3 regions of the Blautia sp. HCN-1074 genome follow, and region 3 is predicted to be linked to each of the others. Evidence: riboswitches for the same ligand, from Rfam matches in the RefSeq annotation. Region 3 holds a riboswitch; each other region holds the start of a gene.

Region 1 (3,558 bases), on a different contig from region 3:
TGTAGTAATTATGCTGTGCCACAACCGCCATTTTCCTTGCAGAACTCTTGACACTCATAGAATGAAGTTCCTCTCCATCCAGATAAACAGCACCTGCATCTGGCTTCAGAATACGGTAGATACATTTTAACAACGTCGACTTTCCGCTTCCATTTGGCCCGATGATTCCTACCAGTTCTTTGTCCTGTGACTCTATGGAAATGCCTTTTAATATCTGTCGGGCGTGAAATCCAACCTGAATATCTTTTGTAGTGATCTTCATTACTTGCTACCTCCAAATCCATAGGATTTCCGCACAAGCAGATAAATAAAGCATGGAGCACCGATAATTGATACCAGCACACCAATCGGCATCTCAGAATTCTTCAGGATCACACGACATGCCACATCACACCAGATCAGAAAAGACGCGCCAAGAAGTGCGCTCAGTGGAAGTAATCTTCTGTGGTCAGTTCCAAACAGAATCCTGACTACATGAGGAATCACAAGTCCTACAAATCCGATCACGCCAGCACAATATACGGCAAATCCAATCATTACAGAAGCAACAATCAGGTAAAATGTTCTCAATCTGTGTAAATCTGTTCCAAGTGTGATAGAAACTTCATCTCCCAAAAGCATCAGATTCAGATTTCGATACTGTGTCCAGAAGATGACCACACATATCAGAGTAACCGGAAGCATCACACCTACTCTGGCCCAGCTTGCCCCTGCAAGACTTCCCATGCTCCATTTCATAACTTCCGTAGCTGCATTTTTGTCATTTGTAATGTAAATAACAAAATTTGAAAAAGCAGAGCATACCGCACTGACCGCCATTCCGGCAAGGATCAGCTTAGCTGATGTTGCCTTTCCTCCCATATTTGCAATAGCAATAACTGCAAAGGAGGTGATCATCGCGCCAATAAAAGCAGTAACTCCGACAGAGTTCCCGCCAAGAAAGCTTCCGATTCCGAGCATGATTGCCAGCGTTGCACCAAGGGATGCACCAGATGAAATACCCAGTACATAAGGATCTGCCAGCGGGTTCTGCACGATTGCCTGCATTACTACGCCACATACAGAAAGAGCCATTCCAACTGCCAGAGCCAACAGGACTCTGGGCAGTCGGATCAGCCATACAACATCGTGAATTGCACCTTCTGCATAGGCAGACAGACTTTTTATATGAAATAATTTATAAACAATGACACTGTACACATCCTTCAGCGACAGATCAGCATTACCAAAAGTAATCGCCGCAAGTATGGAAAAAATAAGAAATCCTGCAAGTCCGATGAGGACTGCCACATACATGGATGTTCTGAGCACACTGCCTTTTTTTGTCTGTGAAACCTGTTCTTTCACTGTATTTTCCTCAATCAGTCAAGATTAACGTCCGGGTATAATCCTTTTGCAAATGTTTCGATTCCATCCTGTGTACGTGTTGCACTTGCATACATCTCGCTGAGCATGATCGGATAAACACGACCGTTCTTTACAGCGTCAAGACTCTGAAGTGCTTCGTCATCCTGAATAACTGCAAGCTGGTCATTCTTAACTGTTTCCGGATCATCTCCTGCATATGGCATATATACTACGAAAATTACGTCAGGATTTGCTGCAATAATATCTTCTTTTCCAACTGTAGAAGCATCCGGGTTTGCCAGAGTCGCACCTAACTGTGTTACCATATCTCCACCAAGGCTCTTTGCACCATAGTTTGTGATATCTTCTCCAAGAGGTTCCAAAACCATTACGCTTGGTTTCTCTTCTACATCTGCTGTTGCTGTAAGAGTTTTATCGATCACTGCCTTTGCATCATCTACGATTGCCTGTGCTTTGTCCTGTACATCAAAAATCTTTCCAAGGTTTAAAATATCTGTAAATTCATTTTCCAGAGTTCTGTCTCCGTCAGGGCGTGTGTTTGTGTTGTAATAGGTGTTGCAGCCTTTGTCGATCCAGTCTGTTACATTTCCGAGGTTTTTATCAGAGAACAGGGAACTCCAGGATAAGATCATGTCTGGCTCCAACATCGTTACAGTCTCAAGGGATGGGGTAAATTCATCAAGATAATTTGTTTTAGAGAATGCTTCTTTGAGATCATCCGGAACTTCATTATCAAGACCCGCTGTAGCTACAAGGCGGTCTTCCAGTCCAAGTTTCAGCATAGTTTCAATGCTTCCCTGATATACAGCAAGAACTTTCTCCGGTGCCTTTTCATAGGTTGTTTCAATTTCATTTCCATCATAATCATAGGTTGTGATGGTCAGAGGATATTCTGTCTTTGTACCTTCTGCGTCTGCTGTTTTATCTGCATCTGCTGAATCCTGTGCGTCTGCATCTGCTGCCGGCTGGTTGTCCTCTTTGATCGTCTCAGAGTCTGCTCTCTCTGCTGCAAAAGCTGCCGGAGCTGCGGAAACTACCATAGCTGCTGCCATCATAATTGCCATAATTCTTGTAGATAAATACCTGTTTTTCATTTGACTTCCTCTCTTTTCGTATATGTCGTTTACTTGTTCGTGTAACCGAAAAGATGGAACTTCAGAAAAAGTAAAATAGAAGTGATAAAAATAACGGATACTTTTTACGGAAGCTCCTTCTTTACACTGTCAGGCAGGTTTCCTGACTCACAGATCACAGAAAGTTTCCACAAAATAAAAACTGATACAACATCCATGCTTCAGCAGTTCATGAATGTTGTATCAGAAATATTTCCAGATACTCTCTGGCAGCCGGATTCCGCCTTCTCACATATTTATGCAATGACATATTACAATCCCGCTTTTTTCTGTATACAGTGGCCGCAACCGTTCAGGCATTTCACCTGATTCCCTCTCACATTATCATACACAGAATCTGCATATGATAATGTTCACTTAACAGCTATTCAATTACGCTGATATAATTTTAGCACACTGCATTTATAATTACAACTATATTCGAGACACATCAAAATTCTTTCTTCTCCATAAGCCGTACACTACCCCAATAAGACCCCATATATACAATTACTGTGAACAATGCAACTCCAGCCAATACCATTCCCCAGTTCAGTCCATTCAGCCATGCATCGACTGCGTCTGCTGAAAGTCCAATTGTTTTTATCAGAGTATAAACTACGGCAATTATAATAGCCCACATGACCATTGCAATATAACGTCCTTTTTCCGCTCCAAAATGTATTACAAGCGGGAGTGATGCCGTCAACATAAGAAGTGCCAGTGGAATGTATATCAGGCTGCCGATGATAGTCTCACTCAGGCACCCTTGAAGCTCAGGCACCCTTGAAGCTCTGCCACGCCTTTGCAGATCACTCCCGTTATCGTTGTAATTCCCCACGCTGCAGCCGTAAGCCCTGCTCCCAGCAGATATTTCTCTGCCACATATTGTTTTCTGGTAACCGGCAAGGTCATAAGAAATGCAAGACCATTATCAAACTCATCATAACTTATAGTCGTAATGGCAAAAATTGCTGTGACAAACGTAAAATATCCTGTAGCAAAACTGATACTTCCGCTTCCTGCCAGATTCAGGATGACTCCCATTACAATAACCAAGATAAAAAACTGTTTCTGC
Region 2 (3,558 bases), on a different contig from region 3:
GAAGTCAAGCATTGTATATTATTCTAAAGCAGCGTTGCGTGACATTCACAAGGATATCATCCAGTTTGCAACCTCCGAACAGCTTACTGCACATGCAAACTCTATTGCAGTTCGTTTTGAGGATGAGGATAAATAATAGCGTCAGATCTTTTTAAGAAATAAATAGAAGAGAAGCTATCCAATCCATTACATATTACAGAGAGAAAAACAGCGAGGACGTAATTATGGCAAGAGAAGCCTCAGTAGAGAGAAATACAAAAGAAACCGAGATTAAATTAAAGATTAATCTGGACGGAACCGGATATTCCGATATCGAAACAGGAGTGGGATTTTTTGACCATATGCTGGATGGATTTACCCGTCATGGACTTTTTGACTTAAGTGTCAGAGTTCATGGTGACCTTCAGGTAGATGATCATCATACGATCGAGGACACAGGAATTGTTCTCGGAACCGCATTAAAAGAAGCAATCGGCGACAAAAAAGGAATCAAGCGTTACGGCAGCTGCATCCTTCCGATGGATGAATCCCTCGTGCTCTGTGCGATTGACCTGTCCGGAAGACCGTATTTTGCATGGGATGCAGAATTCACTACAGATAAGATTGGCGATATGTCTACAGAAATGGTAAAAGAATTTTTCTACGCTATTTCTTATTCCTGTGGCATGAACCTCCATATCAAGGTTCTGACTGGTGGAAACAACCATCATATGGCAGAAGCCATGTTCAAGAGCTTTGCCAAAGCACTGGATGTAGCAACATCTTATGACCCGAGAATCACAGATGTATTGTCTACCAAAGGAAGCCTTGCGTAATGTAGATAATTGGTAAGTATTCAGCAGTCTACTATCCCGCGAGGTGTTTTGGCATGAACATGCCAAAATCCCGAGACATACAAGTCAAAATCCCATCGCCGAAGGCGATTTTTAATCGTAACTGTGAAGGTACTGAACAGTTACGATAATTGCAGAATAATGAAAGATGTTCCCGGAATAGCAGGAAAATAGTATTTTCTGCGGGTTCTGTGGAACATCTTTTGAGATAAAGATAAAATAAACCACTATATAAAAGTTAATCAGGAGAGAGTAATAAAGATGGAAAATACAGCAAATTTAAAGAGCAGCATCGCCTGGTCGGATTTCAAGTTAAACAGCGACGGAATGGTACCTGTAATCGCACAGGACTATCAGACAAACGAAGTCCTGATGCTTGCATACATGAATGAAGAAGCATTCAATACCACACTTCAGACCGGCAAAATGACCTACTGGAGCAGAAGCCGCAATGAACTCTGGACCAAAGGCCTCACTTCCGGACATCTTCAGTTTGTAAAGTCTCTTACATTAGATTGCGATAACGACACCATCCTTGCAAAAGTAGAGCAGATCGGTGCAGCCTGCCATACAGGAAACAGAACCTGCTTCTTCAAAACATTGACAGAGGCAGTAAAGTAAGAGAATCAACGTTGTTTCTCATATAGTGTAAAAACATTAATAGGAAATATATATAAATTGTATTGACATTTTTTATTAAATGTGATAAAAAAAGAATATCCGAATTGAATATGTGCAATGTTATAGCGCAAAGGTTACATCATATATGATGTGCAAAAGAGAATCCGGTGAGAATCCGGAGCGATACCGTCACTGTGTATGGGAGCTGCCTTTCAGAGACCACTGGGTTGCCGGGAAGGGAAAAGCGGCGATGATCGAAGTCAGGAGAACTGCCTTGGCGTGGAATTTAAGGTCTGCGGTATACAGAACCTCTATTCTCATAACTATACATAGCTCTTTTATATGATAAATGAATCAGATATATCTGATTCATAAAAAACCGTGTATTTATGGGGAAGTGGCAGTCGCAGAATATGTGGCTGCTTTTTTGCATACGTCTGTCCGGAAATTCAAGAAATAAAAGAGGAAAAACAAAATGAAAAGAAAATCTATGTTAGCTTTATTACTTGCAGTATCTATGACCTGCTCCATGACAGCAGCAACAGGTGCAGTAGCATTCGCATCTGACGACACAGCAACAGAAGAATCAGCAGATGATGCAACAGCAGATGACGCTGACGCAGCTGATACAGAAGAAGCTTCCGATGACACAACAGAAGCATCTGATGATGATCAGAAAGCAGCAGATGAAGTAGCTGCCCTGATCGATAAGATCTATGTTCAGGAAAGAACAGATACAACTGATGAAGACTGCAAAGCAGCAAAAGAAGCATGGGACAAACTGACAGATGCTCAGAAAGAGCTGGTAGAAGGTGAAGAAGCAAGCCCTGAATACTTTGGCCGTGACACAGGTGACGCTTCCAAAGATGATCCGCGTAACCAGGATGAAATCGGTGAGAACGAACTCCTTGTAGTAAGCTTTGGTACATCTTTCAACGACAGCCGTGCAGAGGATATCAAAGGAATCGAAGATGCTCTTGCAGAAGCATATCCGGACTGGTCAGTAAGACGTGCATTCACAGCACAGATTATTATCAACCATGTAGAAGCAAGAGATAATGAAGTAATCGATAACATGCAGCAGGCACTTGACCGTGCAGTAGACAACGGTGTTAAGAATCTTGTTGTACAGCCTACACATCTGATGCATGGTGCTGAATATGATGAAATGGTAGAAGCTATCGACGGATATAAAGATAAATTCGAATCCGTAGCAATCGCAGAGCCAATGCTTGGTGAAGTTGGTGATGACGCTACAGTAATCAACGACGATAAGAAAGCAGTTGCACAGGCAATCACAGATGAAGCATGCAAAGAAGCTGGATTTGATGATATGCAGGCAGCAGCAGATGCTGGTACAGCATTCGTATTCATGGGACATGGAACATCCCATACAGCTAACGTAACATATGATCAGATGCAGACACAGATGAATGACCTTGGATTCACAAATGCATTCATCGGTACTGTAGAAGGTGAGCCAGAAGACACAGCTTGCGAAGCAGTTATCGAGAAAGTAAAAGAAGCTGGATTTAAGAATGTAATTCTTCGTCCTCTGATGGTTGTTGCCGGTGATCACGCTAATAACGATATGGCTGGTGATGATGAAGATTCTTGGAAATCTCAGTTCGAAGCATCTGGTGATTTCGACAGTGTAGACTGCCAGATCGCAGGTCTTGGAAGAATTGAAGCTGTAGAAGATCTCTATGTAGAGCATACAAAAGCAGCAATTGATTCTCTTGGAACATCTGATGAAGCTGCAACAGACGATGCTGATGCAGAAGCTACAGATGATACTACAGATGAAGCAGCAGCTGACGATGCACAGACAGAAGAAACAACAGATGATACTGCAGAGGCTGACGCTGAATAATAGAATAAAAAGTTATTTCTTTAAATAACATTGTCCAAACAAATAAACTGCCCGGAGAACTTGCAGAAGTTCCCGGGCAGATATATTATATGATAAGAGAGAATGATATTTTTTACCATATAATATATCTGGCATGTATTTTTATGGTTACTGTTCACTGGTAATATCCCGCGAGGTGTTTTTTGTGAGCGAAGGTCACAGAAAACCCGAGACATACCGCGCGAATTTATG
Region 3 (3,558 bases):
TGCCAGAGGATCTCCGGTACCAACAGTGATCCAGTTATTGTTATTAAAGTCATAATCCAGTGCTGCAAGTTTACTCCACTGATCATCTGAGCTTCCGTATTCAGGAACAACACCGATGCCGATTTCTGCAAGATACTGTGCGTGAGCATCTGCAAAGTCATTCAGAAGACGGTTTTCATAAGAAATATATCTAAGGTTGATATTCTGGCCATCCAGTTCACGGATTCCATCTCCATCTGTGTCAACGATTCCTGCATCATCCAGAATCTGTTTTGCTTTTTCCGGATCATAGGTATATGGATTCTCAAGTTTGTCGTAATCATAGTTCAGAGTAGATGGCAGTACGGAAAATCCTGGTGTATAAAGTCCACCGATTGTTCTGGAATTACAGATTGTATCATAGTCAATTGCCATCAGGATTGCCTGACGAAGTGTTTTGTTTCCAAGAACACCATCAAAGTTCATCCATGCAAATCCGCAGCGTACACCGGATGCAATATCAACAGTAAAGTCATCACTGTCCTGGAAATCCTGAATATCTGCTACATTTGTGATATTCTCAACCAAGTCTACCTGACCACTCTGGAGAGCCATTGTTTTTGCGGAGTTATCTCCCATGAACAGCAGATTGATCTTATCGTATGGAACATCTTCACGATAATACTCATTTGCAGCTAATGTATAACCAACACCTACACCATTGAATTCTTCAATCTTGTATGGACCTGTTCCAATAATTCCATTATCGTAGTTTTCAATATGTTCTACATCTGTGATTCCCATAGTTGGGTGGCAGAGCTGTCCTACAAGGTTTGCATATGGTTTGCTTGTTTTGATGTTAATAGTATTTGCATCATCATCTACAGTAACTTCTGCTTCAAATTCCAGATATTTCTCCGGTTTGGCAGATCCGGAAGGTCCTACCTCTTTCATGTGATCAAAATACTCTTTTACCTTTGTCGGAGTTAAATCACATCCGTCAGAGAATTTAATTCCGTCTTTCAGCTTGATCGTCCATTCTGTATGCTCGTCATTTACTTCATAACTCTCAGCAAGCCACGGGATAACTTCCATATTGTCATCGAATTTAAATAATGCTTCAGCAATACCATATCTCATAGCATTCCATCCACTGTTTTCATCATTTGCACTGTTTACACATCCATCTGTGTACATCTGACATCCGAAGTTTAAAACCTTCTCATCACCCTTCGCCTGTACAGTAACTCCCATTAATAATGCAACTGTTGTTGCCGCTGCTAACACAAGTAATTCTCTTTTTGTTTTTTTCATCCTTTACTTCCTTTCTTTTTTTGTTTCTTCGTTGTTTTTCTTCCTTCTCATACTGTCCATTCCTGTGATTTTGAACGAAAAAAAAGACAGATGCTCCCACATCCGTCACGAAATCTTACCATTAAAGAATCAAACATATATATGCAACACATGAAGTTGTAACTCTTAATCAGGATTTCTCGTCGTCCGCAAGAATCTCTTTTACCAGAAATAAGCAGGTCTCCTGACTTAAGCTTACCCATTTTCAGCACCTTCCCAGAAAAATATCTTCCAGTGGCATTCAGCTGAAAACCAACTATCACAGTGACGGGATCGTACCGGATTTACACCGGTTTCTCTTTTAATCAGACCAGCAGGACGCTTCTGCTGGTCTGAACTTATCTCTAAAATCATTAAATGACCGTATGAATACTCATCTATCATAACATACCATCATGTATACGTCAATTATTTTAGACTCTTATTTTCTATCTATTTTTCCGTAAATTTCCGGAATTTCTCAAAATTTGTTTCCGGTGTATAGGATTTCAGAACTTCCATCATGTCCTCTACACTATATGTATTATCATACATTCCAATAGATAACGCATACTGCTTATTAAACTCATCTACTGAATCCGCTGTCCAGAATGACTGCTGCAGCCGGAAAGCACTTCCATCTTCACGGTAATCTTCTGCAAAGCCTTCCAGAGCATTTTTCATGGCAACAAATGATGGTGCAACGATAGCACCGTATTTTCCTACAAGATAGTCGATTCTTTCCTTGCCGTTATATCCCTTTTTATTAAACATTTCGTATGTATCTTCTGTAAAACAGTCAATGGAACCCAACAATACATCTGTACTGTTCTCTTCTTCATAAGCATCAATTATCTTGATAAAATCACTTGCGCTCACTACACTCAGAATAACATTATACTCTCCTGTATTCAGCGAATCAGCCAGCTTTTCATCCAGGTGATCTTTTGGATACCCCGGAACCAGAGTAATCTTAATGTCACTGCCTGTTTCAATTTCTTCAGTATCCTGCGTATTCACCAGTTCTTCTACAGACTTCTCATATGACAGGCCATATGCTTCCTGAAGCTTATTCAGAATACCAATCGTTCTCAGACGATGCATCTCATTACCGATAGCAGATCCTCCACATGCTATTATGTAATGATTCTGGTTATTCTGATCCTCTGAAACAAAATACTCCGCCATATTGGCAGCCGCATCCATTTCTGTTTCAACAGATGTTCCTATTGTTCCCAGAAAATAAGGATTATCCTTTACTTTCTCATACATTTCATCACTGATCGTTCCTGAGCCACGTACATAATACATACCATATTCTTCACATACCGGAAGAACTTCTTCAAGATCTGAGGAAAGGAAAGAAATAATTCCCTTTACATTTCTTTCATGAAGCTCGTTGATAAAGCTGATTTCTTCTTCTGCTGTACTTATACTGGAAGAATATAAAAACTCGACATCAAAAGCCATGCCGACATAATTTTCAAAATAATTTCTAAATGCTCTTACTTCTGCATCATTCAGATTATATACGGACACTCCTATTGTCATTTTTCCGTCCTGATTTGTTGTATCACTCTGAGTGTCAGCTGCCATAACTGAAATACTGGTGCAGGTAAGCAGCATAATCATTGTCAATATAAAACTTATTATCTTTTTCATTCCTTTTTTACCTTTCTGTCGTATTTGTATAAAAATTCAAGTTTTCTTTTCTCACATCCTTTCCTGAAATAAAAAAGATCCTTTTCTTAAAATGTATTTTAGGTATAAAAATAAAGCCTTTCTTATACACCGTAAGAAATAACCTTTTTTAATGCAAGCAGGTCTCCTGACTTAAGTTCATCGCATTTTATCGTCTTCCCGCCTCTTAAGCAGTGACATATATGATAAAAAGCTCCCTTTTACAGTGGCGGGACCGTACCGGACTTGCACCGGTTTCCCTTTTAATTCCATATTACTGGAAACATGCATTATTTTTATAATATGATATCAGGGGCTAAAAGTCAAAAACTATTTTTACTCCGCGCTAAGGCTTTTCCCCAACTTCATTATATTTTTATTATATAATTCCATTTGGTTAACGTCAATAATTTACATCTAATATTTATATGTTTTTTTATTCACTTTTACTATGGTCTTGAATATTCAGATTCCAGTATCTATTCCATAATAAGGGTCTCTTTGCAGCACTACCTTCTCTTGTGGCATTTCTTTGTTTATGCTAAAATATTTTTACTACTATAAATG

What was found. A riboswitch is a leader RNA that binds a small molecule or an ion and turns the genes downstream of it on or off. The one in region 3 is predicted to bind cobalamin.
Region 1: another riboswitch for cobalamin. It lies ahead of WKT11_RS16765 (ABC transporter substrate-binding protein); the one in region 3 lies ahead of WKT11_RS18760 (ABC transporter substrate-binding protein).
Region 2: another riboswitch for cobalamin. It lies ahead of WKT11_RS09680 (sirohydrochlorin cobaltochelatase); the one in region 3 lies ahead of WKT11_RS18760 (ABC transporter substrate-binding protein).

The regions. Positions count from the first base shown of each region.
Region 1 is NZ_JBBKBP010000026.1:14,693-18,250, reverse strand. Features, by position in the region: gene WKT11_RS16775 (ABC transporter ATP-binding protein) at 1-262, opposite strand, end outside; gene WKT11_RS16770 (FecCD family ABC transporter permease) at 262-1,347, opposite strand; gene WKT11_RS16765 (ABC transporter substrate-binding protein) at 1,362-2,462, opposite strand; cobalamin riboswitch at 2,578-2,851, opposite strand; gene WKT11_RS16760 (ABC-2 transporter permease) at 2,932-3,264, opposite strand; gene WKT11_RS16755 (ABC-2 transporter permease) at 3,240-3,558, opposite strand, start outside.
Region 2 is NZ_JBBKBP010000009.1:45,171-48,728, forward strand. Features, by position in the region: gene hisD (histidinol dehydrogenase) at 1-136, shown strand, start outside; gene hisB (imidazoleglycerol-phosphate dehydratase HisB) at 225-815, shown strand; partial or broken gene hisI (phosphoribosyl-AMP cyclohydrolase) at 1,119-1,442, shown strand; cobalamin riboswitch at 1,569-1,745, shown strand; gene WKT11_RS09680 (sirohydrochlorin cobaltochelatase) at 1,945-3,327, shown strand.
Region 3 is NZ_JBBKBP010000035.1:21,795-25,352, forward strand. Features, by position in the region: gene WKT11_RS18760 (ABC transporter substrate-binding protein) at 1-1,293, opposite strand, end outside; cobalamin riboswitch at 1,490-1,689, opposite strand; gene WKT11_RS18765 (hypothetical protein) at 1,765-2,973, opposite strand; cobalamin riboswitch at 3,113-3,295, opposite strand.